2 regions of the Devosia sp. P3_B2 genome follow, and region 1 is predicted to be linked to the other one. Evidence: riboswitches for the same ligand, from Rfam matches in the RefSeq annotation. Region 1 holds a riboswitch; the other holds the start of a gene.
What was found. Region 1 has a riboswitch for cobalamin ahead of AC1DV8_RS05550 (CbtB domain-containing protein). Riboswitches for the same ligand answer to the same signal wherever they lie in the genome.
Positions count from the first base shown of each region.

Region 1 (15,714 bases):
GTGGCGGAAGAAAAAGCGCTTTGTTGCGCGCCAAGCTCCGGCCGGCACGAGGGACTCCTTGCCGTTGAACGCCGGGGCGCAATGCTTTTCGGGAGACAACCATCATGCATTTGATGAAAACCCTGCTCGCCGCTACTGCGCTTGTCGCGGTGATGGGCGGCAGCGTCTATGCCAAGCAGCTCGTATTCTGCTCGGAAGCTTCGCCGGCGCACTTCGACCCCGGTCCGACGACCGGTGGTAACGACTTCGACGCCTCGTCGCGCGCCATTTATGATCGCCTCGTCGAGTTCGAGCATGGCGGCACCGCCGTCATTCCGGGCCTCGCCGAGAGCTGGGAGGTTTCTGCCGACGGGCTCGTGTACACCTTCCACCTCCGTCCCGGCGTGAAGTTCCACACCACCCCGTACTTCACCCCCACTCGCGACCTCACTGCCGACGACGTGATTTTCTCGCTCGAGCGCCAGTGGAAGGAAGACAATCCGTGGAACAAGTACCTGGAGGGCATCTCGTGGGACTATTTCCAGGGCATGGACATGCCCAAGTTCCTGAAGTCGGTCGAAAAGGGCGCTGACGACCTTACCGTCGTGATCACGCTCAACGAGCCCAACGCTCCCATGATCGCGAACCTCGGCATGGACTTCGCCTCGATCGTGTCGAAGGAGTACGCCGACCAGCTGCTGGCCAAGAACGACCCGGCCGCTCTCGCCGACTTCTCCAACAAGCCGGTCGGCACAGGCGCCTTCGTGTTCGTCGACTACCAGACCGACGCTGTCATCCGTTACCAGGCCTTCGCCGACTACTGGCGCGGCAAGGTGGCGATCGACGACCTGATCTTCGCCATCACTACGGATCCCGCGGTGCGTGCGCAGAAGCTCAAGGCCGGTGAATGCGACATCATGAGCTATCCCGCCCCGGCCGACGTGGCTGGCCTGCAGGATGATGCCAACCTCCAGGTGCTGGAGCAGGAAGGCCTCAATATCGGCTACATGTCGTACAACACGACGATTGCCCCGATGGACAACGCCAACGTCCGCAAGGCGCTGTCGATGGCCATCAACAAGACGGCGATCGTCGACGCGGTCTATGAAGGCGCTGGCCAGGTGGCCAAGAACCTGATCCCGCCGACCATGTGGTCCTATGACGACAAGATCGTCGACACAGCCTACGATCCGGAAGCGGCCAAGAAGATGCTGGCTGATGCCGGCGTGTCCGGTCTGACCCTGGACCTCTGGGCCATGCCGGTGTCGCGTCCGTACAACCCGAACGCGCAGCGCGTTGCTGAACTGATCCAGGCTGACTGGGCCGCTGTCGGCGTCACCGCCAACATCGTCACCTATGAGTGGACCGAGTATCGCGAGCGCGGCAAGAAGCCGGACCGCCCGGGTGCGTTCCAGATCGGCTGGACCGGCGACAACGGCGATCCGGACAACTTCTTCGCGACCCTGTTCTCCTGCTCGGCCATTGGCGTGTCCAACTACTCGAGCTGGTGCAACGACGACTTCGAGAAGGCCATCCAGGACGCCAAGAAGGTTTCCGACCAGGCCGAGCGTACCGCGCTCTACACCAAGGCCCAGGAAATCTTCAAAGCCGAAGAGCCGGCGATGACCATCGCCCACTCCAAGGTCTTCATGCCGATGAACAAGCGCGTCCTGGGTTACACCATGGATCCGCTTGGCATTCACCGCTTCGACAATGTCGACGTGACCGAATAATTAGAGATAGAGTTCAAGGGGCGGCGCCATCACCGGCGCCGCCCCTTGGCGTACCCAATGCTGCGATTCATCCTCCAGAAACTCGCCCTGATCGTGCCGACCATCATCGGCATCACCATTGCGTCGTTTGCCTTCATCCGCCTGCTCCCCGGCGATCCCATCCTCGCGATGGCCAGCCAGTACGGCGTCACCCCCGAACGCTACGAGATCCTCAAGCACCAGTACGGCTACGACCTGCCGATCTGGCAGCAGTATTTCAACTACGTGGGCGGCATCCTGCAGGGCAATTTCGGCATCTCGCTCGCCACCAAGCGCCCGGTGATCGAAGAGTTCATGACGCTGTTCCCGGCAACGGTCGAGCTGGCGCTGTTCGCCATGCTGATCGCCATCGCCCTCGGCATCCCCGCCGGCATCTTTGCCGCCATCAAGCGCGGCTCATGGTTCGACCAGATCACGATGGGCGTGGCGCTCACCGGCTATTCGATGCCGATCTTCTGGTGGGGCCTGCTGCTCATCATCTTCTTTTCCGGCTATCTCGGCTGGACCCCGGTTTCGGGCCGCATCGCCGTCAGCTTCTTCTTCCCGCGCGTCACCGGCTTCATGCTGATCGACAGCCTCATCGCCGGCAAGCCCGCCGGGTTCGTCTCCGCGCTTCGGCACCTCATCCTGCCAGCCATCGTCCTCGGCACCATTCCACTCGCCGTCATCGCGCGCCAAACGCGTTCGGCCATGCTCGAGGTGCTGGGCGAGGACTATGTGCGCACCGCGCGCGCCAAGGGGCTCGAGCCCGGCCGTGTCGTCGGGGTCCATGCCTTCCGCAACGCGCTGATCCCGGTGGTCACCACCATTGGCCTCCAGGTCGGGCTGCTGATGGGCGGCGCCATCCTCACCGAGACGATCTTTTCCTGGCCGGGCATCGGCAAGTGGATGATCGACTCGATTTCTAAGCGCGACTACGTCTCGGTGCAGTCGGGCCTGTTGCTCATCGCGTTGATCGTCATGGCGGTGAACCTCATCGTCGACATCCTCTACGCCGTCATCAACCCACGCATCAGGGTGCAGTGATGGCCGCTGAAACCACCGTCGCTCCAGCCACCGTCCGCCGCATGAGCGGCCTGCGCGAGTTCTGGTACTATTTCTCGATGAACCACGGCGCCGTTCTCGGCCTCCTGGTCTTCGTGCTGCTGATCCTCGTCGCCGTCTTCGCGCCCCTCCTGGCGCCGTTCACGCCCGACCAGCAGTTCCGTGAGTTCATCCGCATGGCGCCGCCCTGGGCGGGTGGCACGCAACCGCAGTTCTTCCTTGGCACCGACGAAGTCGGCCGCGACATCCTCTCGCGCCTGATCCACGGCTCCCGCTACTCGCTGTTCATCGGCTTCTTCGTGGTCAGCCTAGCCATGTTCACCGGCGTGACATTCGGCCTCCTCGCCGGCTATTTCCGCGGCTGGGTCGATGCCGGGATCATGCGGGTGATGGATATCATCCTCGCGTTCCCCTCGTTGCTGCTCGCCCTCGTGCTGGTCGCCATCCTCGGGCCTGGCCTGTTCAACGCCGTGCTGGCCATCGCGCTGGTGCTGCAACCGCATTTCGCCCGCCTGACCCGCGCTGCCGTGCTGTCGGAGAAAAGCCGCGAGTACGTCACCTCGGCCAAAGTGGCCGGAGCAGGGCACCTGCGGCTGATGTTCATCACCATCCTCCCCAACTGCCTCGGGCCGCTGATCGTCCAGGCGACGCTGAGCTTCTCCAACGCCATCCTTGAGGCGGCGGCGCTCGGCTTCCTCGGCATGGGCGCCCAGCCGCCGACGCCGGAGTGGGGCACCATGCTCGCGCGCGCTCGCGAGTTCATCACCAGCGCCTGGTGGATCGTCACCATGCCCGGCCTCGCCATCCTGATCACGGTTCTCGCCATCAACCTCGTCGGCGACGGCCTGCGCGATGCGCTCGATCCCAAGCTCAAGCGGAGCTGAGGCGATGCACCTGCTCGAAGTCAAAAATCTCACCGTCAGTTTCGACACCTCGGTCGGCGTGTTCAACGCCGTCAAAGGCATCGACCTGCATGTCGACGCGCGCGAAGTGCTGGCTATCGTCGGCGAGTCCGGTTCCGGCAAGTCCGTCGCCATGCTCGCAGTCATGGGCCTCCTGCCGCCCACCGCGACCGTCGCCGCCGACAAGATGACCTTCGACGGCAAGGACCTCCTCGCCATGTCGCCGGCCGACAAGCGCAAGATCATCGGCAAGGACGTTGCCATGATCTTCCAGGAGCCGATGACCAGCCTGAACCCCTGCTTCACGGTCGGCTTCCAGATCGAGGAAGTACTGCGCTTCCACCTCGGCATGGACAAGGCACAACGCCGCGCCCGTGCCGTCGAACTGCTTGCCCAGGTCGGCATCCCCAACCCGGCGGAGCGGCTGAAGTCCTACCCGCATCAGATGTCGGGCGGCCAGAACCAGCGCGTCATGATCGCCATGGCCATTGCCTGCAACCCCAAGCTGCTGATCGCCGACGAGCCGACCACAGCACTCGACGTCACCATCCAGAAGCAGATCCTCGACCTGTTGGTGCGCCTCCAGGCCGAGCACCGCATGGGCCTGATCATGATCACCCACAATATCGGCGTCGTCGCCGAAACCGCCGACCGCGTCGTCGTGCAGTACAAGGGCAAGAAGATGGAGGAGGCGAGCGTGCTCGAGCTCTTCACCGCGCCCAAGAGCCCCTACACCCGCGCGCTACTGGCGGCGCTGCCCGAGAACGCCACCGGCGACCGCCTGCCCACCATTTCCGGCGTCAATTTCGAGGAGACGGTCTGATGGCCACCGTCCTCGAAGCCAGGAACCTCGTTCGCGACTACCACATCGGCGGCACGCTGTTTGGGGGTGGCCGCACCGTTCATGCGGTGAAGGGCGTCAGCTTCAAGCTCGAGCAGGGCAAGACCCTCGCCATTGTCGGCGAATCCGGCTCGGGCAAGTCGACGCTGGCGCGCATCCTCACCCTGATCGACCGCCAGACCGCCGGCGAGCTGCTGATCGACGGTGAAACCATCGATATCGGCAAGACCGGCGTCACCGCCGCCATGCGCCGCAAGGTGCAGATCGTCTTCCAGAACCCCTATGGGTCGCTGAACCCGCGCCAGAAGATCGGCAACGTGCTGATGGAGCCCTTGCTCCTCAACACCAAGATGCCGGCAGCCGAGCGCCGCGACCTCGCGCTCGAGATGCTGACCAAGGTCGGCCTCCTCCCCGAGCACTTCAACCGCTATCCGCACATGTTCTCCGGCGGCCAGCGGCAGCGCATCGCCATCGCCCGCGCCATCATCATGCGGCCTTCGCTGCTGGTGCTCGACGAGCCGGTCTCGGCGCTCGATCTCTCGGTGCAGGCGCAAATCCTCAACCTGCTCGCCGACCTGCAGGATGAGTTCGGCCTCACCTACGTGTTCATCAGCCACGATCTGTCGGTGGTGCGCTACATCGCCGACGAGGTGATGGTGATGTATCTCGGCGAGGCAGTGGAAACCGGCACGCGCGAAAAACTGTTCGCCAACCCCGAGCACCCCTACACCAAGGCCCTGTTCGCCGCGACGCCACGCGCCGACGTCGAGAGCATCAAGGCAAGGCTCGCCAAGAAGGCCGCCCTCGCTACGGCATAGCTTGCACCCCTCCCCGTTGAGGGGAGGGGCGGGGCGGGGGCCATCGGGGATCACGAAACGGCTCCCTCCCTCGCTCCCTACCCTCAAGGGGGAGGGAGGCGACGGCTGAGGGACCGCCTCAGTGCGTCGCCGTGCTGGGCATCATGCCCATCTGCATCATCAAGCCAGCGACGTCCGAGTGGGTGCGGAACTCGACGATCTTGCCGTCGCGGATGCGAGCGAAATAGTCGCCGCGCCCGGTGACCTTCTTCTGCGTCGGCGGGATCGATTGGCCACCCATGTTCATCGGGCCGGTATTGGTACCGACAAACTCGAGTTCGCTCGCCACGGCGTCGTCGCCAACCACCTGGTTGATGCGCCTCGTATGCAGGTCGGGAAACGCGGTCATCCAGGCGTCGAAGAAGGCCTTGGCCGCCTGTTTGTCGCGGATTGGCTGGGGCGTCGCCCAGTCGTACCAGACGAAGTCGTCCGCCAGCATGTTCACGAAGGCAGCGCCGTCGTGCTTGTCCCAAGCCGCGAGGCCCTGGTCGTCGATCCGTTTCAGTTCGTCCTTGGTCATGGCATCCTCCCTGTTCTGGGTGAACGCCACGCGCCCCCTCACGTGGCGCCGCAGGCGGAGCCTAGCACCGCGCCTCAGGCCCCACCAGCAGCAGGAGGGACACAGGCGTACCCGCAGCGCCGGCTTAAGCCGCTGTTAAGTGGCGACCCTTAGTTTTCGACGATGCTTCCTACGCCGGTGTTTCTACTTGCCGAAAGCTGCCACAAGGACCCTGGCACTGGCCGCTAGCGCCCGCGGCGCCAAGAAACCTGCGCGATCGAAATCGCCGCTGCTCAATTTCACGCTCTGGATCGCGCTCCCCGCGGTCGCCGTCTATTTCGGCGTCTGCGCCCTCGTCTTCGTCGCCATGCACCTGATGAGCGAGGAGATGAACGCCATCGACTCCGATCGCGGCAACAGCGCCATCGCCGCGGCCGTCGAGTCGCCGGTGGTGGGCCTTGCCGAAAGCACTGCCGACGAGGCGACGTGGACCGAGGCGTACATCAACACCTACATCGAGCCCAATCCGGCCTGGCTCGACTCTGTGTGGGGCGCCACAGCCCGGATTTCCGACACCTACGACACCGCCATCCTCACCGATGTCAGCGGCAACATCGTCTTCGGGGAGACTAGTCGCGGCCCGGTCAAAGGCAAGCTGAGCGACCTGTTCAGCGGCGCTCCACAACTGATCGAACAGCTCGAATCGGGCATCGCCAAATCCGGCGACGACGCCACTGTCGCCCACCTGTCGCGCAATGAGCGGGGAGCCGTGGCACTTGCCGGCGCCGTGGTGCACGGCAATTCGGGCCAGGCGAGCATCCCACGCGATCAACGCCGGGTATTGTGGCTCGCCCGCCAGCTCGACGACATCATGCTGCGCGACGTTGCCACCCGCTTCCAGCTACCGCTGCCGCGCCTCGTCGAAGTGCCGCAGCCCGGCCACGACTCGATGGCCCTCACCGATGCCGCCGGTGCCGCCATCGCCACCATCGACTGGCCGCCCCGTCGCCCGGGCGATCCGGCCTTCGCCCACACCGCGACGGTGGCCGTGCTGGTGATGCTGATCATCGGCGTCCTGATCTTCGTGGTGCTCGCTGCCTTCCGCCATTCGATCAAACAGCGCGCCGTGTCCGATGAGCGAGACTGGTACAACGCGCGCTACGACAGCACCACAAGGCTGCGTAACTGGTTCGGAGCCGAAGAGTATCTCGCGAGCCTCATCCCCAAAAAGCGCGGCGAGCTGCCTTTGGCCATCGCCCAGATCTATGTCGAGGGGCTGATCGACGTGGTCGGTCTCTATGGTCGCGAAGCCTCCAACCAACTGCTGCTCGCGCTCGCCAAGCGCTTCGAGGCCGTCAGCGGCGGTCAGGCGATCATGGCCCGGACCGGCCCGGCCGAGATAACGCTCGCCCGTTTCGGCGACGACGCGCTCCCCCTTATCCGCAGCTTTGCCGAGAGCATCCTGGCCAAGGCCGGCGACCCCGTGCCGGTCGGCGATCTGAAGCTGAAGATCGGCCTCAGCATCGGCATCGTCGCGGCGCCCACCACACGTGACAACGTTGGCTCGGTGATCCGGATGGCCGAGACGGCCATGGTGCGGGCCCGCGAAACCGGCGGCAACCACACCGTCGAATACGATCCGGCCATCGAGGACCAACGCCGCCGCCGCATCGAGCTGCAGGCCGATATCCGGCGTGGTCTCGAGGCCGGCGAGTTCGACCTCGAGTACCAGCCGATCATCGATTTCCGGACCCAGACCATCCTCGGCGTCGAAGCGCTGATGCGTTGGAACCGCCGCGCCGCTGGCCCGATGGGGCCGGGCGAGTTCATTCCGGCCGCCGAAGCATCGGGCCTGATCGATGATCTCGGCATGTTCGCGCTGCGCCGCGCCATCGAGGAGATTGGCCCGCTCGGTGATCTCAAGATCTCGGTCAACGTCTCGCCGGCGCAGCTCCGCAACCCAACGCTGCCACAGATCGTCTTTTCGACGCTGGAGGAGTGGGGCGTCGCCGCAACTCGCCTGCAGCTCGAAGTGACCGAGTCCTTCCTCGTCTCCCACCCCGACCGCGCCATCCAGCTCATCGAGCAGCTGCGCGGCTCAGGCATCATCATTGCCCTCGACGATTTCGGTACCGGCTACTCCTCGATCGGCTACCTGAAGCAGTTCCGCTTCGATCGCGTGAAGCTCGACCGCTCTCTGGTTGCCGACATCGACAGCGATCCGGTGCAAGCCGCCCTGGTCGAGTCCACCATGATCTACGCCTTCGCCATGAACCTCGCCGTCACTGCGGAAGGCGTCGAGCGGCGCGAAGAGGCCGCGCTGCTGTCGCGCCTCGGTTGCCGCGAGTTCCAGGGCTACCTGTTCGCCCGCCCGCTGCGTCTGGCACAGCTCGAGCGGCTGCTGCAGGGTGAGCAGGCCCTACGCGAGGCGAGCTAGTCTTCAGGCAGCTGCTTTCCGGCAATCGGCGCAGCGACCGCGCAGCTCGATCGTCGTCCGCTCCAGCGCAAACCCGGTTTCTCCGGCCCAAGCCGCGAGCCGCGCCGTCACCTCCGGATCCGCGAACTCGTCCACCCGTCCGCAATTCGAGCAGATGGCAAACGCCGCCGTGCCGCTGCTGCGCCCGTGGCAATTGGCATCCGCACAGCACACGAACGCATTGAGCGACTCCAGGCGGTGCGCCAGCCCGTGCTCGATCAGCTTCTCCAGCGCCCGATACACCTGCAGCGGGGCCCGCAGCCCATCGTCGCGCAGCCGGTCGAGAATGTCATAGGCCGAGAGCGGCGCGTCGGCATGGTTGAGTGTCGTCAGCACCAATTCCTGGTTGCGCGTCAGGTCGCGCGGCCGTTCGTGGTGGTGGGCTTCGTGGCTATGGGCCATGGCTCAGGCCTCCCGTCTGGCGCGCCAGAGCTGCACCGGCAGCGCGATGGAAATGAGGAACAGGCAAAGCGCCGCGACGACGATCGACGGTCCGCTCGGCGTATCGAAACGCAGCGAGCCGAACAGCCCACCGGCCACCGCCAGCGCCCCGATCACCGCCGAGATCACCGCCATCTGCTCCGGCGTCGAGCTCAACCGGCGCGCCGTCGCCGCTGGAATGATCAGCAGCGCCGTGATCAGCAGCACACCGACGATCTTCATCGCGATGGCAATCACGCAGGCCAGCAGCAGCATCAGGATCACCCGCGTCACTTCGGGCCGCATGCCTTCGGCCTCCGCCACTTCGGCATTCACCGTCGCCGCCAGCAGCGGCCGCCACATGCCCACCAGCAGCGCCAGGATGACCACGCCACCAATGATGATCACCGCGATGTCGGTCACCGATACCGCGAGGATATCGCCGAACAGGAAGCCCATCAGGTCGACCCGGATCCAGCTCATGAACGCCACCATCACCAATCCGATGGCCAGCGTCGAATGACTGAGAATGCCGAGCAGCGCATCGGTGGAAAGCGCGTTGCGCCGCTGCAGCAGCAGCAGAGCCGCCGCCACTGCCACCGCCACCACGAACACCCCCAACGTCAGGTTGATGTCGAACAGGAAGCTCAGCGCCACGCCCAGCAGCGCCGAGTGCGCCATGGTATCGCCGAAATACGACATCCGCCGCCAAACGATGAAGCAGCCGAGCGGCCCCGTCACCAGCGACAGCGCGATCCCGGCGATCAGCGCGCGGGCGAAGAAGTCGTCAAGCATGGTCGTGCCCCTCATGCTCGTGCACATGCTCATGCGCCTCGACGATCCGCCCATCCGCCTCCTGCACCCGCCCGTCCGGCAGGTGCGTATGGTCGTGATGGTGCTGATACACCGCCAGCGCCGTCGCAGCGCGAGCCCCGAACAGGCTGAGATATTCCGGGCTGTTGGCCACCGATTCCGGCGTGCCGCGGCAGCACACATGGCCGTTGAGGCAGATCACCGTATCGGTCGCCGCCATCACCACATGCAGGTCGTGGCTGATCAGCAGGATGCCGCAGCCGGTCTGGTCGCGGATCTGCCCGATCAGGTCGTAGATCGCCGCCTCGCCCGAGAAATCCACCCCCTGCACCGGCTCGTCGAGCACCAGCAGATCGGGCTTGCGGATCATTGCCCGCGCCAGCAACGTGCGCTGGAATTCGCCGCCAGAGAGATGCTGCACCTCGGCATTGGCGAGGTGCGCCACCCCCGTCGCCTTGAGCGCCGCGTCGATCTCCTCGCGCGGATAGCTCCCGGTCAGCGTCATTAGCCGCCGCACCGTCAGCGGCATGGTCCAGTCGATCGAGAGCTTCTGCGGCACATAGCCGATCCGCAGCCCCGACTGTCGCGACACTGTCCCGGCATCCGCCTTCAACACTCCCGTGACCAGCTTCGCCGTCGTCGATTTGCCCGAGCCGTTGGGCCCGATCAGCGTCACGATCTCGCGCCGCCGGATCGTCAGGTCCACGCCCTCGACCAGCCAGCGCCCGTCGCGCCTGACCCCGGCACCGGCCACATCCACCAGCACCTCGTGCCCGCTCCGCGCATCCATGAAATTCACGTTTCCGTCTCTTGCTGACGTTCTACCATTACGTTATAGCGTAACACATCGAAAGCGTAATGTCATAACATATCGCGCCTTTGAACTGCGTATCCAACAGGGGTCTTCCGATGCAGAAACCGTTCCTCCTGGCGCTCGCCGCGGCGCTCAGCTGGTCACCCATGGCACTCGCCGAAGTGCCGAACGTGGTGGCCACGGTGAAGCCGCTTCACGCGCTCGTCGCCGCGGTAATGGGTGATCTCGGCACCCCCGCGCTGATCGTCAAGGGGGCCGCCTCGCCCCATACGTACAGCCTCAAGCCTTCCGACGCGCAGGCCCTGCAATCGGCCAGCCTGGTGTTCTGGACCGGCCATGGCCTCGAGCTTTTCCTCGAGGATTCAATCGCCACGCTCGCCCCCCACGCCACCATCGTCGAGCTCAGCCAAGCCCCTGGCATCGAGCTGCTGCCGCCCCGCGAGAGCGGCACATTCGAGGAGCACGCCGACGGCGATCATGCGCACGCGGCCGAGGATCATGGTCACGGCGAAGAAGCCGACATGCACTTCTTTCTCGATCCGGCCAACGCCAAGGTGATGGTCACCGCCATCGCCGGCAGCCTCGTCGCCGCCGATCCCGAGCATGCCGACACATACCGCGCCAATGCCGCGAAAGAGACCGCGGATCTCGATGCACTGATCGCCGAAACCGAGGCCAGCCTTGCGCCCATCAAGGACCGGCCCTTTGTCGTCTTCCATGACGCCTACCAGTATTTCGAGAACCGCTTTGGCCTCAACGTCGCGGGCTCGATCACAGTCAGCCCCGAGGTCTCTCCCGGCGCCGATCGCATCAATGAGATCCGCAACAAGCTCAAGACCCTCGACGCCGCCTGCGTCTTCGCCGAGCCGCAGTTCGACCCGCGGATCGTCAACGTCCTTACCGAAGGCACCACCGCCAAACAGGGCGTGCTCGACCCCGAGGGCGCCAATCTCGACGAGGGCCCCGGCCTCTACCGCCAATTGATCGAGAACCTCGCCACCAACCTCAAGTCCTGCCTCGCGCAGTAGCGCCGAAGAAGCACCGGCGGGGAACGTCTCGCCGCCGCTGCCATTCTCCGTACCAACAGGATCGTCCCATGTACGACGTCATCATCATCGGCGGCGGCTTTGCCGGCCTTGCCGCCGCCACGCAGCTCGGTCGCGCCCGCCGCAGGGTGTTGGTGCTCGATACCGGCAAGCCGCGCAACCGTTTCGCCGCCCACTCGCACGGCTTCCTGTCGCGCGATGGCGCCGCTCCTGGTGAACTGCTCGCCGAGGCCCGCCGCCAGCTCGACACCTACAAGACCATCGAACGCCGCACCGCCGAGGCGATCTCGGCAAGCGCCGTCGACGACGGCTTTTCGCTTGAGCTCGCCTCCGGCGAACAGCTCACGGCCCGCCGCCTGATCCTCGCCCACGGTGTTACCGACAGCGTCGATACGATCCCCGGCATGGCCGCATGCTGGGGCAAGAGCGCGCTGCATTGCCCCTATTGCCACGGCTACGAAGTCGCCGACCGGCCGCTCGGACTACTGCTCCGCGAAGGCGACATCCTGCACCTCGCCCGCTTCTTCTCCGAGTGGACCAACGATCTGACGCTGTTCGCCAACGGCACCCCCGTCGATCCGACGGCACAGGCCGCATTGGCCGATATGCGGGTGAAACTGGTCGAGGAAGCGGTGGTCCGTTTCGACCACGACGACGGCATGCTGAACTCGGTGGTTACCACTGCGGAGCCAGTGCCGCTCGCGGCGATCTTCGTCCACGCCCCGATCAGCTTCTCCACCAATCTCGGCGTCGAACTCGGCTGCGAGACCAAGGCCGGCGCAGTCGGCGATTTCTTCGTCGTCGATCACACCCAGCAGACCTCGATCCCCGGCGTCTATGCCGCAGGCGACGCCGCGCGCCCGATGCACAACATTAGCTTCGCCGTCGCTGATGGGGCAGGGGCAGGCGCTTTCGCCCACCAGTCGCTGCTGGCTACTTCAACGGTCCCCGGAAAATGAAGAACGCCCCGGCAAAGATCAGCAGAAATCCGACGGCGTGATTCCAGGTCAGCTTCTCGCCGAGCACGAACACCGCAAAGCCGGCGAACACCGTGAGGCTGATCACCTCCTGGATGGTCTTCAGCTCCGCCGCCGTATAGGCGCCATAGCCGATACGGTTGGCGGGGACGGCCAGCCAGTATTCCACCAGTGCGATGCCCCAGCTCACCATCACGGCGACCCACATCGCCATGCTGGGGAATTTCAGGTGCCCGTACCAGGCGACGGTCATGAAAACGTTGGAGCCGATCAGTAACAGGATCGGCATCACCGTCTGGAAGGTGAAGGGCATCGGGCACCTGCGCGAATCAGCTGGGGGTCAACCCATTGATCGCCGCGCCCAGCTTCCGCCGCAAGGCCTGCCCAGACTCAACGCGGTCCGCTAGAATCGACGGATCAAACGGAGGTCGACCATGCGCTCCCTCATCCTGTTCCCGCTGCTGCTGCTCGCCGCTCCAGCCATGGCCGCCGACATCGCCTGCGACGGCCCATTCGCCGGCGACAGCTCCGAAGCACGTCTGATCGAGACCTTCGGCAAGGATAACGTAGTGACCGGCGACGTCCCCGGTCCCGAAGGCTCCACCGTACTCGCCACCACGGTCTTTCCGAACGATCCCGCCAAGACCATCGAGTTCGGCTGGTGGGACGAGGAAAAGCACGAGCGCGTCGCCTATTTCACCGTCCCGCCCGGTGACACTGCGCCGGGCGGCCTGAAGCAGGGCCTCACGGTCAAGGAAGTCGAAGCGCTGAATGGCGGGCCGTTCCAGATGTTCGGCTTCTTCTGGGATTACGGCGGCGCTGCCATCTTCGAGGGCGGCAAGCTCGCACCTCCTGCAGATGGCTGCATTGTCTCGGCCCGTTTCGCCGTCGGCGAATACCCGGCCGACCTCAACGTCGATGCCATCTCCGGCGATATGCAGATCTCGTCCACCGAGCCGCTGCTCGAAAAGGTCGATGCGCGCGTCGACACGGTCACCGTCGGCTATCCCGATTCCGCCGCGGCCGAAGATTGACCGCGACCCCTCCCGCGGCGTAACGATAGCCCCACGTTGGTTCCTCGGACCCGTTCGGGCGAGGGGATCAAAAGGGAACACGGTGCGGCGTACCCATCAGGGACCAAATCCGTGGCTGCCCCCGCAACTGTAAGCGGCGAGTGCCCTCCGACTATGCCACTGATGCCACGCGAGGTGTCGGGAAGGCCGGAGAACACGACGACCCGTGAGCCAGGAGACCTGCCAGCGTGCAACCGGGGACTCCCCCCTTTTCATCCGCACGGAGGGTGCAGGCATATGAATACTCAGGTTCAGACGGCGTCCGTCGCCAGTCTCTCTGTCTCGCAGCGCGTCATCGCAGGTGTGCTGGCATTGTTTATCGGCTTCGTCCTCGTCGGCGGCGTCGGCTTTGCCAGCGACATGGCCATCCACAATGGTGCGCACGACACGCGTCATTCGCTCGGCTTTCCCTGCCACTGACGCCGTCAAGCAAACGAGACATCGATGAAACTCTTCCAGCGAATCTTCTTCGCTGCGGTCCTTGCTGGACTCGCAGCTGGCTTGGCCATGAGCGCCGTGCAGCAGTGGCGCGTCGCGCCGCTGATCCTCGCCGCCGAGGTCTATGAAAACGCCGCTCCTGCCGAGGCTGCCGCCGAACACACCCACGACGCCGCCACCCCGGCCCACTCGCACGAGGAAGCCGCCCCCGCCCACGAGCACGACGAAGACGCCTGGGCTCCTCAGGATGGGGCTGAGCGCATCTTTTACACAGTGCTCGCCAACCTCCTCGGCTGCATCGGCTTCGCCTTCCTCCTCGCTGCCGTCTCTGTCCTCTCCGGCATCGAGATCACCGCCCGCAACGGCGTGATCTGGGGCCTCGGCGGCTTCGTCGCGCTGCAGCTCGCCCCGGCCTTCGGCCTGCCGCCCGAACTCCCTGGCATGCCCGCCGCCGATCTCGTCGCCCGCCAGGTCTGGTGGGTCGGCACCGCCATCGCCACCGGCGCCGGCATGCTGGCCATCGCCAAGCTCCGCAACTGGACCGGCATCGTTGTCGCCGCCGCGCTGATCCTCGCCCCGCACGTCATCGGCGCCCCCCAGCTCGCAGGCGAACACGCCACCACCGTGCCCGCCAACCTCGCGACCAGCTTCGCCGCCGCCACCCTCGCCACCGGCGCGCTGTTCTGGCTGACCGTCGGCCCGCTGCTTGGCTGGCTCAACGAGCGCTTCGCCAAGTCCCCCGCCTTTGCCCTGAAGGGTGCCCACGCATGAGCTCGACCGAAAAGATTCCCGTCACGGTCATCACTGGCTTCCTCGGCGCCGGCAAGACCACGCTCGTCCGGCACCTGCTCGCCCACGCCAAGGGCAAGCGCATCGCGCTGATCATCAACGAGTTCGGTGAGCTCGGCGTCGACAAGGAAATCCTCGCCGGCTGCGGTGACGAGACCTGCCGCGAGGAGGACATGATCGAGCTCAGCAACGGCTGCATCTGCTGCACCGTCGCCGACGAGTTCATCCCCACCATGCAGGCGCTGCTCGAACGGCCGGATCGCCCTGACCACATCGTCATCGAGACCTCCGGCCTCGCTTTGCCGCAGCCGCTGATCCGCGCCTTCAACTGGCCCGAGATCAAGTCCGAGGTCACCATCGACGGCATCGTCACCGTCGCCGACGCCGCGGCGCTCGCCGAAGGCCGTTTCGCCAATGACGAGGCGGCCGTCGATGCGCTCCGCTCCGCCGACGCCATGCTCGACCACGAAACCCCGCTCGGCGAATTGTTCGAGGATCAGCTTGTCGCCGCCGACCTGATCATCCTCAACAAGGCCGATCTGGTCACCGACGCCAATCTCGACACCATCGAGACCCACCTCCGCGCCGAAATGCGCCCGGGCACCGGCATCGTCCGCGCCCGCAACGGCCATGTCGATGTCGCGGCCCTGCTCGGCATGGGTCTTTCGACCGAGGACAATCTCGCCGGCCGCGAGAGCCACCACGAGCTCGAGCACGGCGGCGAGGGCCACGAGCACGACGACTTCGACTCGTTCTCGGTCACCCTCGACGGCGTCACCAGCAAGGACCACTTGCTCGAAACCATCGAGCAGACCATCCGCGCCCACGACGTGCTCCGCCTAAAGGGCTTCGCGGCTCTGCCCGGCGCCCCGGCTCGCCTCGCCATCCAGGCCGTCGGCCCGCGCGTCTCCGCCTATTTCGACCGACCGTGGAAGCCGGGCGAAGCCCGCCAGACCGCCCTGGTGGTGATCGGC
Region 1 covers NZ_JBFUGO010000003.1:2,454-18,167, reverse strand. The annotation lists gene AC1DV8_RS05620 (ABC transporter substrate-binding protein) at 105-1,712, shown strand; gene AC1DV8_RS05615 (ABC transporter permease subunit) at 1,770-2,777, shown strand; gene AC1DV8_RS05610 (ABC transporter permease subunit) at 2,777-3,679, shown strand; gene AC1DV8_RS05605 (ABC transporter ATP-binding protein) at 3,684-4,520, shown strand; gene AC1DV8_RS05600 (dipeptide ABC transporter ATP-binding protein) at 4,520-5,356, shown strand; gene AC1DV8_RS05595 (ester cyclase) at 5,475-5,915, opposite strand; gene AC1DV8_RS05590 (putative bifunctional diguanylate cyclase/phosphodiesterase) at 6,103-8,331, shown strand; gene AC1DV8_RS05585 (Fur family transcriptional regulator) at 8,335-8,772, opposite strand; gene AC1DV8_RS05580 (metal ABC transporter permease) at 8,776-9,618, opposite strand; gene AC1DV8_RS05575 (ATP-binding cassette domain-containing protein) at 9,578-10,393, opposite strand; gene AC1DV8_RS05570 (zinc ABC transporter substrate-binding protein) at 10,513-11,445, shown strand; gene AC1DV8_RS05565 (NAD(P)/FAD-dependent oxidoreductase) at 11,514-12,422, shown strand; gene AC1DV8_RS05560 (DMT family protein) at 12,397-12,753, opposite strand; gene AC1DV8_RS05555 (hypothetical protein) at 12,875-13,474, shown strand; cobalamin riboswitch at 13,495-13,715, shown strand; gene AC1DV8_RS05550 (CbtB domain-containing protein) at 13,751-13,933, shown strand; gene AC1DV8_RS05545 (CbtA family protein) at 13,958-14,722, shown strand; gene cobW (cobalamin biosynthesis protein CobW) at 14,719-15,714, shown strand, end outside.

Region 2 (15,714 bases), on a different contig from region 1:
TTGGCATTGATGGCTACGGCGGCGGCTGGGGTAACGCGATCGGCACGACCACGCATGTCGGCGACGATGATCTCGTTGCCGAGCCCGTTCATCTTGAGGAATGGGGCCGTGGACATATGCGTGACCTGCTGGGTCTCAGTTGTGGGTGTATATGGCGGAAGTGACGCCAAATTGCCAGTGGCGGGGCGCAGACCTTGCCGATCGTTGCCGGGTACGCGTCAACGGATGAAGGCTTCGACCTCATGCCGCACGTCCTCGAGGTGGGTGAAGAGGGCAAAGTGTTCGCCGCCCTTCAATGTCACCAGTCGGGCGTGCGGTGAGCTGAGCAGGGCTTCGCCGTGGTGATGAGCGACGACGGCGTCGGCATCCCCATAGACACCGAGTACGGGCACGGTGAGCCGCTCGAAGGGGAAGGGCAGCATATCGGCGTTCCCGGCGATGTCGGACAAGGTGCCCGGGATGCGGTCGACCAGCCGGTCGGCAATGCTCACCCGTACAGCCGCCAGCATTGCCACGGCTTCGAAGTTGGCGAGGGTCCGCTGGAGCAGCGCAGGATCGGCGATTGCCCGCCGCGCGGTCCGATCGGGATCGGATCTTGTTGCCCTGCGACGCAGTAGTGCCGCAACGCCGGGGATACGTACGAGGAACGCCATGGTGCGCAACCGTGAGCCGGTGTTGACCGGCGGCGCGTGCTGCCCGGTGGGAGCCGACACCATGATGAGGCCGCGGCAGCGATCCGGGTGGTTGAGCGCGAAGGCCAGCGCTGAAGGTCCGCCGCCCGAAATCGCCGCGACCCAGGCCGTATCGATCCCCAGCCCGTCGAGCAGGGCGGCGAAAGCGTCGGCCTGCTGATCTGGCGTCGCGCCCGTAGACAGCGGCGTGCCCAGATAGCCAGGTCGCGACAGCGCGAGGATGCGGAAGCGGTCCGGTCCGGAAAGCAGCGCACGACCGAGCAGCAAGGACTGGTCCCAGCCGCCCATTGCGCCATGCAGGCAGATCATCGCCGGACCGCTGCCGGTGTCGGCGCACTCGACCGGCCCGAGCGCGGTCTCGATACGCCTGGGCTCAGGCCCTGCCGCGAGGGCGGTGTGATTCACGTGAGACATTGCCGTTGCCTCAGCCGGCCGCGCGGGCGGCGAGGTGGGCGAGCAGCGGTTTGAGCTCGGGCGGCGGGGCTTGCTCGATGCGGCGGTAGTCGCGGCCGTCGATGGTGCGGTCGACGAGCTTGGCTTCGTACATGGCGCGGCGGAGCAGCGCGTGGTCGCCGAACTCGTGCCAATCGCGCAAGAGGTCGCTGATCTCGCGTTCGGTGTAGCTGGTATCGGGCGGCAGGCGCGACCACAGCACCCAGAGGCACAGCAGCTGCAGATTGAAGCGGGCCGGCCAGCTTTGCAGCACGCCGCCATCGTCGAAATAGCGCGCCGCCTTCTCGACCTGTGTGAGGTCAGCACGGGGTGCCGCTTCGGCCGCGCTGGCCAGGCGGCCGGCGGTGCCGGCATCGGCGCGCAGGTGCTGGTAGTTTGAGAAGCCGGCGGCTTTCGCCAGCAGGTTCAGCAGTTCGACATGGCTGGGGATGCCTTCGTGTTGTGAGAGGCTCTGGCGGAGCGTCTTGGCGAAGGGCGACAGGTCGTCCACCCGGAGGGGGACAGCGGTTCTGGACATCAACTCATCCTCGTAGTGCCAATCCCCCGGAGGAGATGTCGTGGCCGCCGGCTTGCGAGTTGGCACGGGGATAAGTGCTGGGCTCGGATACGAGGCAGGTTTAGCTCCCCGGATGGGGCGGCGACGCCTGGGTGAACTGCAGACCCGGCCAAGATGTAGCGCTGCTGGGGAAAGCGGGCAACGGCCATGTTCAGGTCACGTTCGGCCGGGTTATTTCGTTGCGAAAAGGGGAGTCGCGCTTGGCGGAGATCGCGAAACGTCATCGCTGGGCGGTGGAATTGCTGGCGCCGAGGCGCGGCGAAAGCGTGCTGGAAATCGGTTGCGGGCACGGGATCGCGACCGGCCTGGTGCTTGCCGCGGGCGCCGACGTCGTCGCGGTCGATCGCTCGGGCAAGATGGTCGAGGCCTGCATCAAGCGGAACGCCGGCCTCGGGCGGCTGACGGCGTTCGAAAGCGAGTTCGAGACGCTCGACCTCGGCACATTCGATGCGGCGTTGGCGGTGAACGTCGATTTTCCGCGGCATGCCGACCTTGGCTGGGCGCCCGCGTTCCGCAAAGTGCTGAAGGTAGGTGGGCGGATCGTGCTCGTGCTGGAGGCGCCGGCTATCCGTACTGCGGAGCGATTTGCTATGCAGGCTGCAGCGAGCCTCGTTGGCGTGGGGTTCGAGGTCGATACTCTGCTCGTCGAGGGTATCGTTGCCGTGCAAGGGCGGCGGATCGCTTGAGGGCAGTGCGCCCTCTTCCTTGACTCCGCCCCATTTCCTCTCTATCGACCGCGACAATTCATCAGGTTCGAACGCCTGACTGCCGACCGGGACCCGCAAAGGTATAAAGAGATCCCGGAGGCTAACACCCGACAGCGCGATGCGCCCTCGGGTGGGTTTGGCGTTTGCGCCGATGGCGCCGTCCTCGGATGGCGGGATCGACCAAGACTACCTATCTCCGGGTCCGAGGCATCCATGCTGCGGAACCAAAGGAACAAAAATGTTCGAAAGCCTTAGCGACCGGCTTGGGAAAATCTTCGAGGGCCTCAGGGGCCGCGGCGCTCTTAACGAGAGCGACGTGGATGCGGCGCTGCGCGAAGTGCGCCGGGCGCTGCTCGAGGCCGACGTGTCGCTGGAAGTGGTGCGGGCGTTCGTCGAGCAGGTGCGCGAGCGCGCCGTTGGCGCGGAGGTTACCCGCTCGGTGACGCCGGGCCAGCAGGTGGTCAAGATCGTCCACGACGAGCTGGTCAAGGTGCTCGGCGAAACGCAGGTGCCGATCGACTTCAACACCACGCCGCCGATGACCATGCTGATGGTGGGCCTGCAGGGCGCGGGCAAGACCACGCTTTCGGCCAAGCTGGCGAAGCGGATGAAGGAGCGTCAGGGCAAGAAGGTCCTGATGGCCTCGCTCGACGATCGCCGCCCGGCGGCGAAGGAGCAGCTCAGGGTGCTCGGCGAGCAGATTGGCGTCGATACGCTGCCGATCCAGCAGAACGAAAAGCCGGTCGATATCGCCAGGCGCGCGCAGCGCGAGGGCAAGCTCGGCGGCTATGACGTGCTGATCCTCGATACGGCGGGTCGCACGCATATCGACGAAGAGCTGATGGAAGAGACGGCGGCGGTGAAGGCCGCTACCGATCCGCACGAAATCCTCCTGGTCGCGGACTCGCTGACCGGCCAGGACGCGGTGAACCTGGCGCGTTCGTTCGATGCGCGGGTGGATATCACCGGTATCGTTTTGACGCGTGTCGACGGCGATGGCCGTGGCGGCGCCGCGCTTTCGATGCGGGCGGCGACCGGTAAGCCGATCAAGCTGCTCGGTACCGGCGAAAAGGTGGATGCGCTCGAGGATTTCCATCCCTCGCGCATCGCCGACCGCATCCTCGGCATGGGCGACATTGTCAGCCTGGTCGAGAAGGCGGCGCAGAACGTCACTGCCGAAGACGCGCAGAAGATGGCGAAGAAGCTCAAGAAGGGCGTCTTCGACCTGGAGGATCTGCGCGGCCAGCTGCTGCAGATGAAGAAGATGGGCGGCATGGGTTCGCTCATGAACATGATGCCGGGCATGGGCCAGATGAAGAAGGCGATGGCCGGCGCCAATATCGACGAGAAGGTGTTCGACCGGCAGATCGCCGTCATCAACTCGATGACCAAGGCGGAGCGGGCGAACCCGGACCTGCTGAACGCCAAGCGGCGCATCCGCATCGCCAATGGCTCGGGCACCAAGGTCGAAGACGTCAACAAGCTGATGAAGCAGCACCGCCAGATGGCGGACATGATGAAGAAGGTGTCGAAGGGCGGCATGGGCTCGCTCGCCGGCATGTTCGGCGGCAAGATGGGCGGGATGATGCCGGGGCTCGGCAACATGCCGGACCCGTCCACCATGGACCCCAAGGAACTCGAGGCGCTGGCGCGTCGTATGGGCATCGACCCGGCGGCGATTCCGCAGCAGGCGGCTCCGCCGAAGCAACTCACTGAAAACAAGCTGCCGACCGATGTCGGCCAGCTGCTCAAATCCGGCTCGGGACTTCCCGGGCTTGGCGGCGCGCCGCGCTTCCCTGGCCTTCCGGGCCTCGGTGGCGGCTTCGTGCCGAAGAAAAAGTAACAGACGAAATCAACTCAAAGGACTGAACCTATGTCGCTGAAACTCCGCCTTGCCCGCGCCGGCACCAAGAAGCGCCCCTACTACCACGTCGTCGTCGCCGATGCCCGTTCGCCGCGCGATGGCCGCTTCATCGAGAAGATCGGCACCTATGACCCCAAGCTCGCCGACAAGGAAAAGCGCGTAAACCTCGTCACCGAGCGCGCCACCCACTGGCTGAGCGTCGGCGCCCAGCCGACCGACCGCGTCGCCCGTTTCTTCGACGCCGCGGGCCTGCTGAAGCGCGAAGCGCGCAACAACCCCGAGAAGGCCGTGCCGGGCAAGAAGGCGACCGAGCGCGCCGAGGCGAAGGCTGCTGCCGCTGCCGCCGCCGAGGAAGCCAAGAACGCTCCCGCTCCCGCCGCTGAAGAGCCGGCAGCCGAAGCCGCGTCCGAGTAAGCCGTGGCGCAAGCGGGCGACAACAAGCTCCTCATGGGCCGCATTGGCGCGGCCCATGGGATCAAGGGCGAAGTGCGCATCCAGTCCTTCACCGAGGACCCGCTGGCGCTGGTTTCCTATGGCCCGCTGTCGACCGACAAGCCGGGGCTGACGATCAAAATCCTCTCGGCGCGCACCACGACGAATGTGCTCGTGGCGCGTATCGAGGGGGTGAACGACCGGAACGCAGCGGAAAAGCTCAACGGGGTCGAACTCTATGTCGATCGCGCGCTGCTGCCGGAGCCGGACGACGAAGACGATTTCTACCATGCCGACCTGATCGGGCTGAAAGCCCGATTGTCGGACGGCTCGGAGATCGGCGAGGTGATGGCGGTGCCCAATTTCGGCGCCGGCGACCTGCTCGAAATCCGCGATCCGCGCTCGGGCGATACCTATCTCTATCCATTCTCCAAGACCGTTGTGCCGGAGGTGCGGGTCAAGGACGGGTATCTGCTGATCGATCCGCCGATCGAGGCGGATCCGGGCGAAGAAGAACCCGATTGAGCTTTTCGGCTCACATCATCACGCTCTTTCCGGAACTGTTCCCGGGGCCGCTGGGCGCCTCGGTGATCGGCCGTGGCATGGCGGATGGGTTGTGGAGCCTTTCGACCACCCAGCTGCGCGATTTTGCCACCGACCGGCACCGGACGGTGGACGATACCCCATCGGGCGGCGGCGCCGGGATGGTGCTGAAGCCGGACATTCTCGCGAAAGCCATCGACGCGGTGTCGCCGGAAGGCGATGCTCGGCCGCGGCTGCTGATGTCGCCGCGCGGCAAGCCGCTGACGCAGGAGCGTGTGCGCGAGTTGGCGGTGGGGCCGGGGGCGGTGATCGTTTGCGGGCGGTTCGAGGGGATCGACCAGCGGGTGATCGAGGCCAGGCAGCTCGAGGAAGTCTCGATCGGCGATTATGTGCTCGCCGGCGGCGAGGTCGCGGCCATGGTGCTGCTCGAGGCGGTGGTGCGGCTGATCCCCGGGGTACTGGGTGCGGCGGAGAGCCATGCCGACGAGAGTTTTGAGAACGGGCTCTTGGAATACCCGCAATATACGCGGCCACAGCTGTTTGAGGGGCGCGAGATCCCGGCGGTGCTGACGTCGGGCGACCACCGCAAGGTGGAGAAGTGGCGGCGCGCCGAGAGCGAGAAGCTCACGCGGGCGCGCCGGCCGGATCTGCTGAGGTAGCGCCGGGCTTACTGCGCCGGGGCCATCTGGTGGTCCGAGTGATCCATCGGCATGCTCATCTCGCCCTCGGGCGCAGCGTCGGCTGCGGCGCCGCCGATGTTGAGCACAACCGGCACCTCGCCGGCCTTCTCGAACTTCAGCGTCAGCTGCAGGCACTGGCCCTCTTCGAACGGCGTGCCGACACCCATGAGCATCAGGTGATAGGCGTCGCCGCCCGGGGAGAGCGCGACAGTGCCGCCGGCGGGGATTTCGAGGCCGCCTTCGACTTCGCCCATCTTCATCATGTCGCCCTCCATCTTCATCTGGTGAACCTGGACGGTTTTGGCGGCTTGGGTGCTGCCGCCGAGCAGGCGATCGGCACTGCTGCCCTTGTTCTCAATGGTGAGGTAGCCGCCGGAAACCTGGGCCTTGGGCAGCATGGCGCGGGTGTAGGCGCCAGTGATGGTGAGGTCGCCGGCGGTGAACACCTGGCCGGTGGGGCAACCCTCGTGGATGAGGCCATTGTGAGCAAAGGCCGGGGTGGCGACGAGGGCAAGGCCCAGCAGGGCCGGGATGAGGAGACGGTTCATTGAACTGATCTTTCGAATGGAATTGGGGAATTCGAGGCGAGGAAGATCAGGCGAGAGGTGGTCCGCGGGCGTCGAAGGGGCGGATGGAGGTGGCCGGTCGGACCAGCACCGGCATCGCGCCATAGGCAACCGTGGCGACGAGGGTGGCCGGGAGGGCGAGGGTGCAAGGCGGGGGCAGGTCGGCGCCGGCGCCGATGCGGCAGGCGTGGCAGGGAGCGTGCGACTTGGGCTCGTCCGGGAGGTCGCCGCAATAGCTGAGGTCGAGCGCGGCGGTGAGCACGTCGGGGCCGGTGGTAGCCGCGGTGACCGGTGTGTGGGCGAAGCTGAGGAAGATCAGCGCCAGCACGACAGCCGCGCGCAGCACCTCGATTCCCATGTTTCGCGCATTCAGCACTGGCGGCTATCCCGGTTGGACGTTGCTCCTCTAGCGCAGGAGGAGGTGCCGCGTCATGCGGCAAATGCGCGGCTTGCCGTTGATCTCGCTACCCAGACCTGACAGAGATAAGGCGACGGTGCGCATCGGGTGATGCGTGAAACGGGAAGCCGGTGGCCTTCGGGCGATGCCGGCGCCGCCCCCGCGACTGTAACGGGCCTGACTTCCACTCAGCGTGCCACTGGTTTGCGACTGGGAAGGCGGAGTGGGAGATGCCCGGAGCCAGGAGACCGGCCGTCAGTGAAACATACGCGAGCGGGACGGTGGGTCCCGAGATGGAGATATTTATGCGCGCGCTACTGGCTCTTCTGCTCATTGCTGTTCCGACGGCCGCCTTCGCCCATACCGGGCACGGCGACGCCTCCGGGGTCCTGCATGGCTTCATGCACCCGGTGGGTGGCCTCGACCACGTGCTCGCCATGGTGGCGGTGGGCGTGTTCGCCTACGTGCTGGGCGGCAAGGCGCTGTGGCTGGTGCCGCTGAGCTTCGTGGGCATGATGGCGGTAGGCTTCATGCTCGGCGTCGGGCAGATCGACGTGCCGTTCGTGGAGCTGGGAATTGCGCTGTCGAGCGTGGTGATCGGCGGCGTCGCGGCGCTCGGCCGGCCGATGCCGGTGGTGGCGGCTTCGGCCCTGGTCGGGGTGTTTGCGGTCTTCCACGGCCACGCGCATGGCGCCGAAATGCCGGTCGATGCCTCGGGCTTCGAGTATGCGGCGGGCTTTATCGTCGCGACCGCGCTGCTGCACGCGGCGGGTATCGGGGCGGCGATGGGCGTATCGAAGCTCGTCGGCAAGTACAGCAAGACGGTTGCGCAGGTGGCGGGCGGCGTGTTCGCGCTGGGCGGTGTCGGGGTGCTGGCTGGCTGGCTCTGAGCCTCGTCCGCAGCGACTAGTGTCGCGCGGCTGACATCGAAGTGACATCAAAGGCCCGCGAGCCCTAGACCTGCTCTAGACTCGCGGGCTTTCTTCATCTATAGCCCCGCTCGCTTGAGCTTCGGCTCGGCCAATAATGCATAAAAATCCGTGCAACCAAGACCGGGCGGTCGGCGAAAGCCGGCGAAACGCTCCTTTGAAAAAGACGAACGGAACATCAGATGTCGAACATCATCGAACAGCTCAATCAGGAGCAGCACGAGAAGCTGCTCGCCAAGGGCGCCCATCCGGAATTTACCCATGGCGATACCGTCAAGGTTTGGGTGAAGATCCGCGAAGGCGACAAGGAACGCCTGCAGGCCTATGAGGGCGTGGTTATCGCCCGCTCCGGCACCGGCATCATGGAAAGCTTCACCGTGCGCAAGATTTCGTACGGCGAAGGCGTGGAACGCGTGTTCCCGGTGCTCTCGCCGAACATCGACCGCGTCGAAGTGATCAAGCGCGGCAAGGTGCGTCGCGCCAAGCTCTACTACCTGCGCGACCGTCGCGGTAAGGCCGCCCGTATCTTCGAGAACGTCGGCGCCCGTACCAAGAAGATCGAGGCTGGTGAGCGCGAAGCCGCCATCGAAGCCAAGAACGCCCGCGAGGCTGAGAAGATCGCCGCCGCCGAGGCACTGGCGAAGGAACTCGCCGAGAAGGACGCCGCCGAGGCCGCCGCTGCTGCTGCCGCCGAGGCTGCTGCTGCGACCGAGGCTGCCGCCGAGCCCAAGGCCGAGTAAGTCGCCACAGTTTCGGCGCTTACGTCACTAGATTTTCAGCCCGGCTCACGAGCCGGGCTTTTGATTCCGGGGTCGGGATGCCCCGGGACGGATTCCAAAGAGGGACATTTGGAATGGACGCAGCTCTTCAGGACGCAGAAGAGAGGGCGCGGCTGGCCGCCGAACTCCGCAACGAGACCCGCAACGTGCTGGTTGAGACCGGCCTGCTCGAATTGCTCAATGCCCGCTTCGGCGAGGCGGTGGTGACCGGCAGCGCCGGCTACGACCTGATGGTGTGGCGCGACATCGACATCCACATGCCGTGCGAGGCGGAACGCTGGGCCGAGTGGGCCGGGCTCGCCGCGGACATCGCCATCCAGTTCGACCGGGCCGGGCTACAACTGCACAAGGCGAGCTTCCTCAACGACTATGTCGACCCGCATCCGCTCGGCGCCGGGCTCTACTGGGGCATCGAGTTCAAGGATTTCGCCGGCAATGAATGGAAGTGCGACATCTGGGGCTGGGAGCCCTTCGATTTCGCCGTGCGCCAGGCCCGGGACGCGAATTTGCGCGCGGACCTCTCGAACTGCGACCGGGATTTGATCCTCAGGCTCAAGCACGAGGCGCGGGAGCGGCCGGGCTATTACGGCGTGATGGTGGGGAGCTTCGACATCTACCAGTTCGCACTGGCGGGAGCGGGCGAGACGCTGGACGAGCTTGAGGTTTGGAAGGGACTGGTGGCTTAAAGGCAGGGGTTCATGACTGGCTCGCGGGGGATTGAGAGCGTGTCCTGGATACTCGTGGCCAAAGTCGCCGGGTCGATCTGCCGCATGCCTGAGGCGAAGTTTGCGTAGGTATCGGTTTCCGAACTGAGTTCGCACATCAACGCGATCTGGTCGGCTGCCACTCCCCAAACACCTTCACGGTCGTGCCGCTTCTGTTCATCGAGATCGCCTTGGGTTATCGGCGTCGGCATGTTGTCGATGATGTACTTGTCCATGTCGGCGATGGCGGCATCTATCGCAGCATCGACGGGAAGGCGTTTCCAGCCACATGCCTCGGTGGTTGCCTGTACTGCAGTCAGGATGCTCCAGGTGCACAACACCGCTCCTTTACCGCTGACGTCGATCTTCGTGGTTCCGCTGCCGTCCTTGATGGTGCGAACCAGCTCGCCACTTGGCGGAGGCGGTATTTCGGGCCGTGGCAGGGGCTGGGTGTCGGCAGGCTCGACAATCAACGTCGCCGCGACCACTGAAGTCGCCGACAGAAGCAGAGCGCATCCCGCAAACAGCACAGCTTTCAGCATTGCCCTATCCCCCCAGTTGGCGGAGTGACTTTGGCTGGGAGCGCATCGACAGGCAACCCGCGAAGGCGAGGGGTGATTTGACCCAGTTGGGTGCCCAGGCGCGCTCGACTCCGCTAACAATTGCTCCGGCAGCTTTTCGAACCGGAGATTTCCGATGCAATCCTTCATCTGCGTCACCTGTGGCGTTGGCCATGCACCGTCGGAGACGCCGCCGGAGCGGTGTGCGATCTGTGATGACGAGCGGCAGTATGTGACGGCGGCCGGGCAGCGGTGGACGACGCTGGCGGAGTTGCAAGCCAAGCACACGATCGAGTTCAAGGAACAGGAGCCGGGGCTCGTCGGTATCGGGGCGACGCCGCAGATTGCCATCGGGCAGCGGATGTTGCTGATCCGGCAGCCGGGCGGGGGCATCCTGTGGGATTGTACGCCGCTGGTGACTGATGAGGCGGTTTCCCGGATAAAGGAGCTGGGCGGGGTGCGGGCGATGGCGATTTCGCATCCGCATTTCTATTCCTCGATGGTCGATTGGTCGGAGGCGCTGGGTGGGGTGCCGATCCATATCCATGAGGCGAACCGGCAGTATGTGATGCGGACGTCGGAGCGGGTGAAGTACTGGAACGGCGAGCGGCTGGACCTGGGGCAGGGGGTGACGCTGGTGCGTTGCGGCGGGCATTTCGAGGGCTCGACGGCGCTGCACTGGCCGGGCGAGGACGGCAAGGGCGTGCTGATGACCGGCGACACCATCATGGTGGTGCCGGACACGCGCTGGGTGAGCTTCATGTACTCCTATCCCAACCTGATCCCGCTGCCGGCGCGCGAGGTGAACCGAATCGTCGGCTGCGTTGAGGGGTTTGCGTATGACCGCATCTACTCGGCGTGGTGGGATCGGGTAATGACGACGGATGCGAAGGCGCGGGTGCATGCTTCGGCGGAGCGGTATGTGAAGGCGATCGCGGGGTAGCTCGCTTCGTGCTTGTGGCCGCCCCCTCCGCCGCCACGCGGAGGAGGATCAAGGCAGTATCGCTGACTTAAGATATATCTTGAGAGCTATCTTGAACGCTCCGTGGTCGAGGCATATCTTGCGGCTATCGTAAGATATATCTTGGAGTGCAGTCATGCATGATCACGACCATAGGTGGGACCGGAACTGGCGGCGCATGGAGGCCATGGCGCGGCGCGGGTTTCGCAAATTCGGCAACTTCGAAGGCGGCATCAATCCCGGCGACTGGGGCGGGTTCGGAGGCAATTTCCGTATCGGGCGGATGCTCGCCTCGGGCGACCTGCGGCTCGTGGCGCTGTTCCTGATCGAGCAGCGGCCGCGGCATGGGTACGACCTTATCAAGGCGATCGAGGAGCATTCGCACGGCTTCTATTCGCCGAGCCCGGGCATCGTCTATCCGGCGCTGACCTATCTCGAGGAGGCGGGGTATGTGACCTCGGCCGCCGAGGGCAACAAGAAGCTCTACACCATCACCGACGAGGGCCGGACGCACCTCAACGACAATCGCGAGGCGATCGCGTCGACGCTGGATTTTCTCGCCAAGGCCGGCTCGGGCATGGAGCATCTGCGCGAGCGGATGGCGAGCCAGGACTTTCCCTTCACGCCGGAGGAGGCGGAACAGTTCCGCAGCCGATTTCGCGGCATGGGGCGGGAGTTTGGCCGGGGCGGCTGGTTCGGCGATCGCGGCGGCCCGCCGCCGCATCCGGAGCATCCGGGACGACCCGACCGGCCCGAGCGCCCAGCCCGGCCCGACCGTGATATCGACGACGTGGCGCCGGAAGTGAACGAAGCGCGCAAGGCGCTGAAGAAGGCGATCAAGGAAGCGATCCGGCGCGGTCCCGAGGACGACCGTCGAGTGGCGGAGATTCTTCGCCGCGCCGCGCAGGAAATTCGCGGCGGCTTTGATGAGGACGCCACGGACATCGACCTCGGCTAAGATATTGCCGTGATTGACAAGAACTCCCGCCTGCTCCGATGCTTGAGGCAGAATGAGCGGCGGGAGTTTTTACTATGGCGGACTGGTCCGAGCGTGATCGTGAACTGGGGATGGACCGGCTGATCAGCCGGCGGGATTTCCTCAACGGGGTGGCGCTGACCGTCGGTGGTGTGGCGGCGGCGCAGCTGGGCCTCGGCGCCGACGCTGCGCAGGCCGCCGCTCCCTCGGCCTATCCGCCGGCGGCGGGGCAACTGCGCGGACACTCCGAAACGGCAATGGGCGTGGCGCACTCACTGCGCGACGGCACGTTCTGGGATAGTGCCGGAGCACCCGAGGCAACCGGTGAAAGCTACGACCTGGTGGTGGTTGGCGGCGGCATTTCGGGGCTGGCCGCGGCGCAGCTCTATCAGAAGCACAAGCCGGGCAGGGTGCTGATCCTCGAGAACAATGCCGATTTCGGCGGGCATGCGCAGCGCAACGAGTTCACCACGGCGAATGGCAGGACGGTGATCGGCTACGGCGGCAGCCAGTCGCTGCAGACACCGAGCTTCTTTTCGCCGCTGGTCATGGAAGTGCTGGCCGATGTGGGGGTCGAGCTCGACAAGTTCGAGAGCTACTACGACAGCGGCTGGTATGAGCGGCATGGCCTCGGCGATGCGACGTTGTTCCGCAAGGAGGTGTTCGGCGAAGACAGGCTAGTGGTGCAGACCGAGGTCGCCGCCGACTGGGTGCCGCAGACGCCATTGAACGCCAAGGCGCAGACGAACCTGATCGAGCTGATCGACGCCCCGCCGGACTATCTCAAGGGCAAGACGCGGGAAGAAAAGTTCAAGATCCTCGCCGAGACCACCTATGCCGACTTCCTCACCAGGATCTGCGGGTACGATCCGCAACTGGTGGCCTATTTCCAGGAGTCGACGCACGAGTATTTCGGCATGGGGATCGACGGCGTGACTGCGCTCGATGCCTGGGGCAACTGGAACCCCGGGTTCGGCGGCATGGACCTGGGCGAGCACCCGTTCAAGACGATGAGCCCGTCGGGGCGGCTCGTGCTGGTCGACCCGGTCGACTACATCTACCACTTCCCCGACGGGAACGCCGGTGTGGCGCGGGCGCTGGTGCGGAAGCTGATCCCCCAGGCGCTTGCCGGCACGGGCATGGAAGAGCTGGTCAACGGTCGGCTCGACTATGATGCGCTCGACGCGGCGGAGAACGACACGCGCCTGCGGCTCAATGCCAGCGTGGTGAAGGTGAAGCACGATGGCGATCCGGCTTCGGCGGAGAGCGTCACCGTGACCTATGTCGAGGACGGAAAGCTGAGGACCGTGCGAGCCAAGCAGGTGGTGCTCGCGTGCTGGCACCGGATCATCCGCTATCTCAGCGACGAGGTCGGTGAGGCGCAGATCGAAGCGCTGGATGACCAGGTGAAGATCCCGCTGATCTACACCAATGTGCTGGTCAACAACTGGCAGGCCTTTGCCGATGCGGGGATTTCCGGTTTCGAGGCGCCGGGCGGGTTCTGGCTGGGCGCCTCGATCGATTTTCCGGTGAGCGTCGGCGACTACAAGTTCGCGGAGGGGCCGGCCGATCCGGTGCTGCTGCATGTGGCGAAGATCGTGGTGGCCGGGGAGCCGGGAAGCTCGGCCCGCGAGCAGGCGGCGATGGGACGGCAGACGCTTACGGCGATCAGCTTCGAGGATATGGAGCGCGAGGTGCGCGACATGCTGAACCGCGCGCTGGGCGACAAGGGGTTCGACGCGGCGCGGGATATCGGGGCGATCACCTGCAACCGCTGGAGTCACGGCTACGCGCTCGAGTACATGCGGCCGTGGGACCAGTTCTGGCCGGATGGGCCGCTGCCGATCGAGACGGCGCGCAAAGGCTGGGGGCGGATCGCCATCGCCAACTCGGATTCGGGCGCCTACGCCTACGCGCATTCGGCTATCGACCAGGCGGGGCGGGCGGTCGACGAACTACTCGGCGGCGGGGTGATCACCGGCTTTGCCACCTTCCCCGGCCCGCCGGCCGATAAGGTCGAAATCGTCTCGTAGCGTACCGCGCGGCGCGGGCCCGACTATCTCGCCCCGGCGAATGGCACTAACATGCCAGGGCAAGACAGTAGGGCGGGTAGGGACGTGAACGAGATGGCCCCGATCGGGGTGAACCGGGCTGCGGCGACGCGAGGGGTGGTGGCGCGGCTGCGGGAGGTGATCCGCCAGGACCGGATCATGACCGACCCGGTGATGACCTACGCCTATTCCGGCGATGCGAGCCACTATCGGCTGGTGCCCGCGGTGGTGGTGATCGTCAACACCGAGGACGAGGTGCGCGCAGTGATCGAGGCGGCGCGGGCCGAAGGATTGCCGCTGACGTTCCGGGCCGCCGGGACCTCGCTCTCGGGCCAGTCGATCACCGACGGGATACTGGCGGTGCTCGGCGACGGCTGGCGGAAGCTCACCGTGCATGAGGGCGGCGAGCAGGTGACGCTGGGGCCGGCTAACATCGTCGCCAACGTCAACAAGGCGCTGAAGCCGTTCAATCGCAAGCTCGGGCCCGATCCGGCGAGCCAGGCCACCTGCAAGATCGGCGGGGTGGTCAACAACAACTCGTCCGGTATGTGCTGCGGGGTCGCCTACAACACCTACCACACGATGGCCCGGCTGAGGGTGATGCTGGTCGACGGAACGGTGCTGGACTCGGGGGATCCGGCCTCGATCGAGGCGTTCCGCCGCTCGCACGCAGAACTGCTGGAGGGGCTGCAGCGGCTGCATCACGAGGTGATGGCCGATGCCGAGCTGGTGGCGCTGATCAGGAAGAAATACCGGATCAAGAACACCGTCGGCTATTCGATCAACGCGCTGGTCGATTTCCACGATCCCATCGACATCCTGATCCACCTGATCGTCGGGTCCGAGGGGACGCTCGGGTTCGTTTCCGAGGTGACCTACAACACCATTCCGGAGCACCCGTTCAAAGTGACCGGGCTGATCCCGTTTCCCGATCCCTATTCCTGTGGGCGGGCGATTTCGCGCCTCGCCAATGGCGGTATCCAGCAGACGCATGGGGTGACGGCGGCGGAGTATCTGGAACGGCGGGCGCTCGAGGCGGTGACGCATTTGCCGGTGATGCAGCCCTATCTCAGGTTCTTCACCGAGAGCTCGCCGGCGATGCTGATCGATATTTCGGCGGAGAGCCCCGAGGCGCTGGAGCGGGAAATCGCGGCGGCGGTCGCGGTGTTGAGCGAGGAGGGCGCTACCGACATCGATTTTGCCGACGACACGGAACGGGCGCACCTGCTGTGGGACATGCGCAAGGGCTTCATTCCGATGTTTGGGGCAACGCGGCCCAAGGGCACGACGATGCTCACCGAGGACGTCGCGGCGCCGGTCGACCAGCTGGCCGATTTCGTCATCGACATGCGGAAGCTTCTCGACGAGTACGGCTATGTCGATGGCGTGCTGTTCGGGCATGCGCTGGCGGGCAACCTGCATTTCCAGATGGCGGCGGATTTCTCCAACCCGGAGGAGGCGGACCGGTTCGACCGGTTCTCGGTGGCGCTGGGTGAACTCGTCTCGGTGACCTATGGCGGCAGCCTCAAGGCGGAGCACGGCACGGGGCGGGCGATTGCTTCCTTCGTCGAGCTGGAATGGGGGCAGAGCGCCTATCGCGTGATGTACCGGATCAAGGCGCTGTTCGATCCCGAGGGGCTGCTCAATCCCGGCGTGCTGCTCAATCCCGACCCGCAGCTGCATGTGCGCGACCTGAAGCTGATGCCGCTGGCCGACGACGTGGTCGACATGTGCATCGAGTGCGGCTTCTGCGAGCCGGCCTGTCCGAGCCATCACATGACGATGAGCCCGCGACAGCGCATCGTAGTGACGCGCGAGCGGGCGCGACTGCACGCGACCGGTGAGGACCCGGCGCGGCTCAAGG
Region 2 covers NZ_JBFUGO010000001.1:70,741-86,454, forward strand. The annotation lists gene dapF (diaminopimelate epimerase) at 1-116, opposite strand, end outside; gene AC1DV8_RS00390 (alpha/beta fold hydrolase) at 219-1,106, opposite strand; gene AC1DV8_RS00395 (DUF2087 domain-containing protein) at 1,117-1,662, opposite strand; gene AC1DV8_RS00400 (class I SAM-dependent methyltransferase) at 1,902-2,387, shown strand; gene ffh (signal recognition particle protein) at 2,647-4,251, shown strand; gene rpsP (30S ribosomal protein S16) at 4,282-4,686, shown strand; gene rimM (ribosome maturation factor RimM) at 4,690-5,229, shown strand; gene trmD (tRNA (guanosine(37)-N1)-methyltransferase TrmD) at 5,226-5,906, shown strand; gene AC1DV8_RS00425 (copper chaperone PCu(A)C) at 5,915-6,475, opposite strand; gene AC1DV8_RS00430 (hypothetical protein) at 6,522-6,869, opposite strand; cobalamin riboswitch at 6,969-7,161, shown strand; gene AC1DV8_RS00435 (HupE/UreJ family protein) at 7,196-7,780, shown strand; gene rplS (50S ribosomal protein L19) at 8,002-8,559, shown strand; gene AC1DV8_RS00445 (hypothetical protein) at 8,673-9,284, shown strand; gene AC1DV8_RS00450 (hypothetical protein) at 9,281-9,844, opposite strand; gene AC1DV8_RS00455 (MBL fold metallo-hydrolase) at 9,999-10,805, shown strand; gene AC1DV8_RS00460 (PadR family transcriptional regulator) at 10,960-11,781, shown strand; gene AC1DV8_RS00465 (NAD(P)-binding protein) at 11,856-13,832, shown strand; gene AC1DV8_RS00470 (FAD-binding and (Fe-S)-binding domain-containing protein) at 13,926-15,714, shown strand, end outside.
Region 2: it holds a riboswitch for cobalamin, as region 1 does, so the genes downstream of both, AC1DV8_RS00435 (HupE/UreJ family protein) here and AC1DV8_RS05550 (CbtB domain-containing protein) in region 1, are expected to answer to the same signal.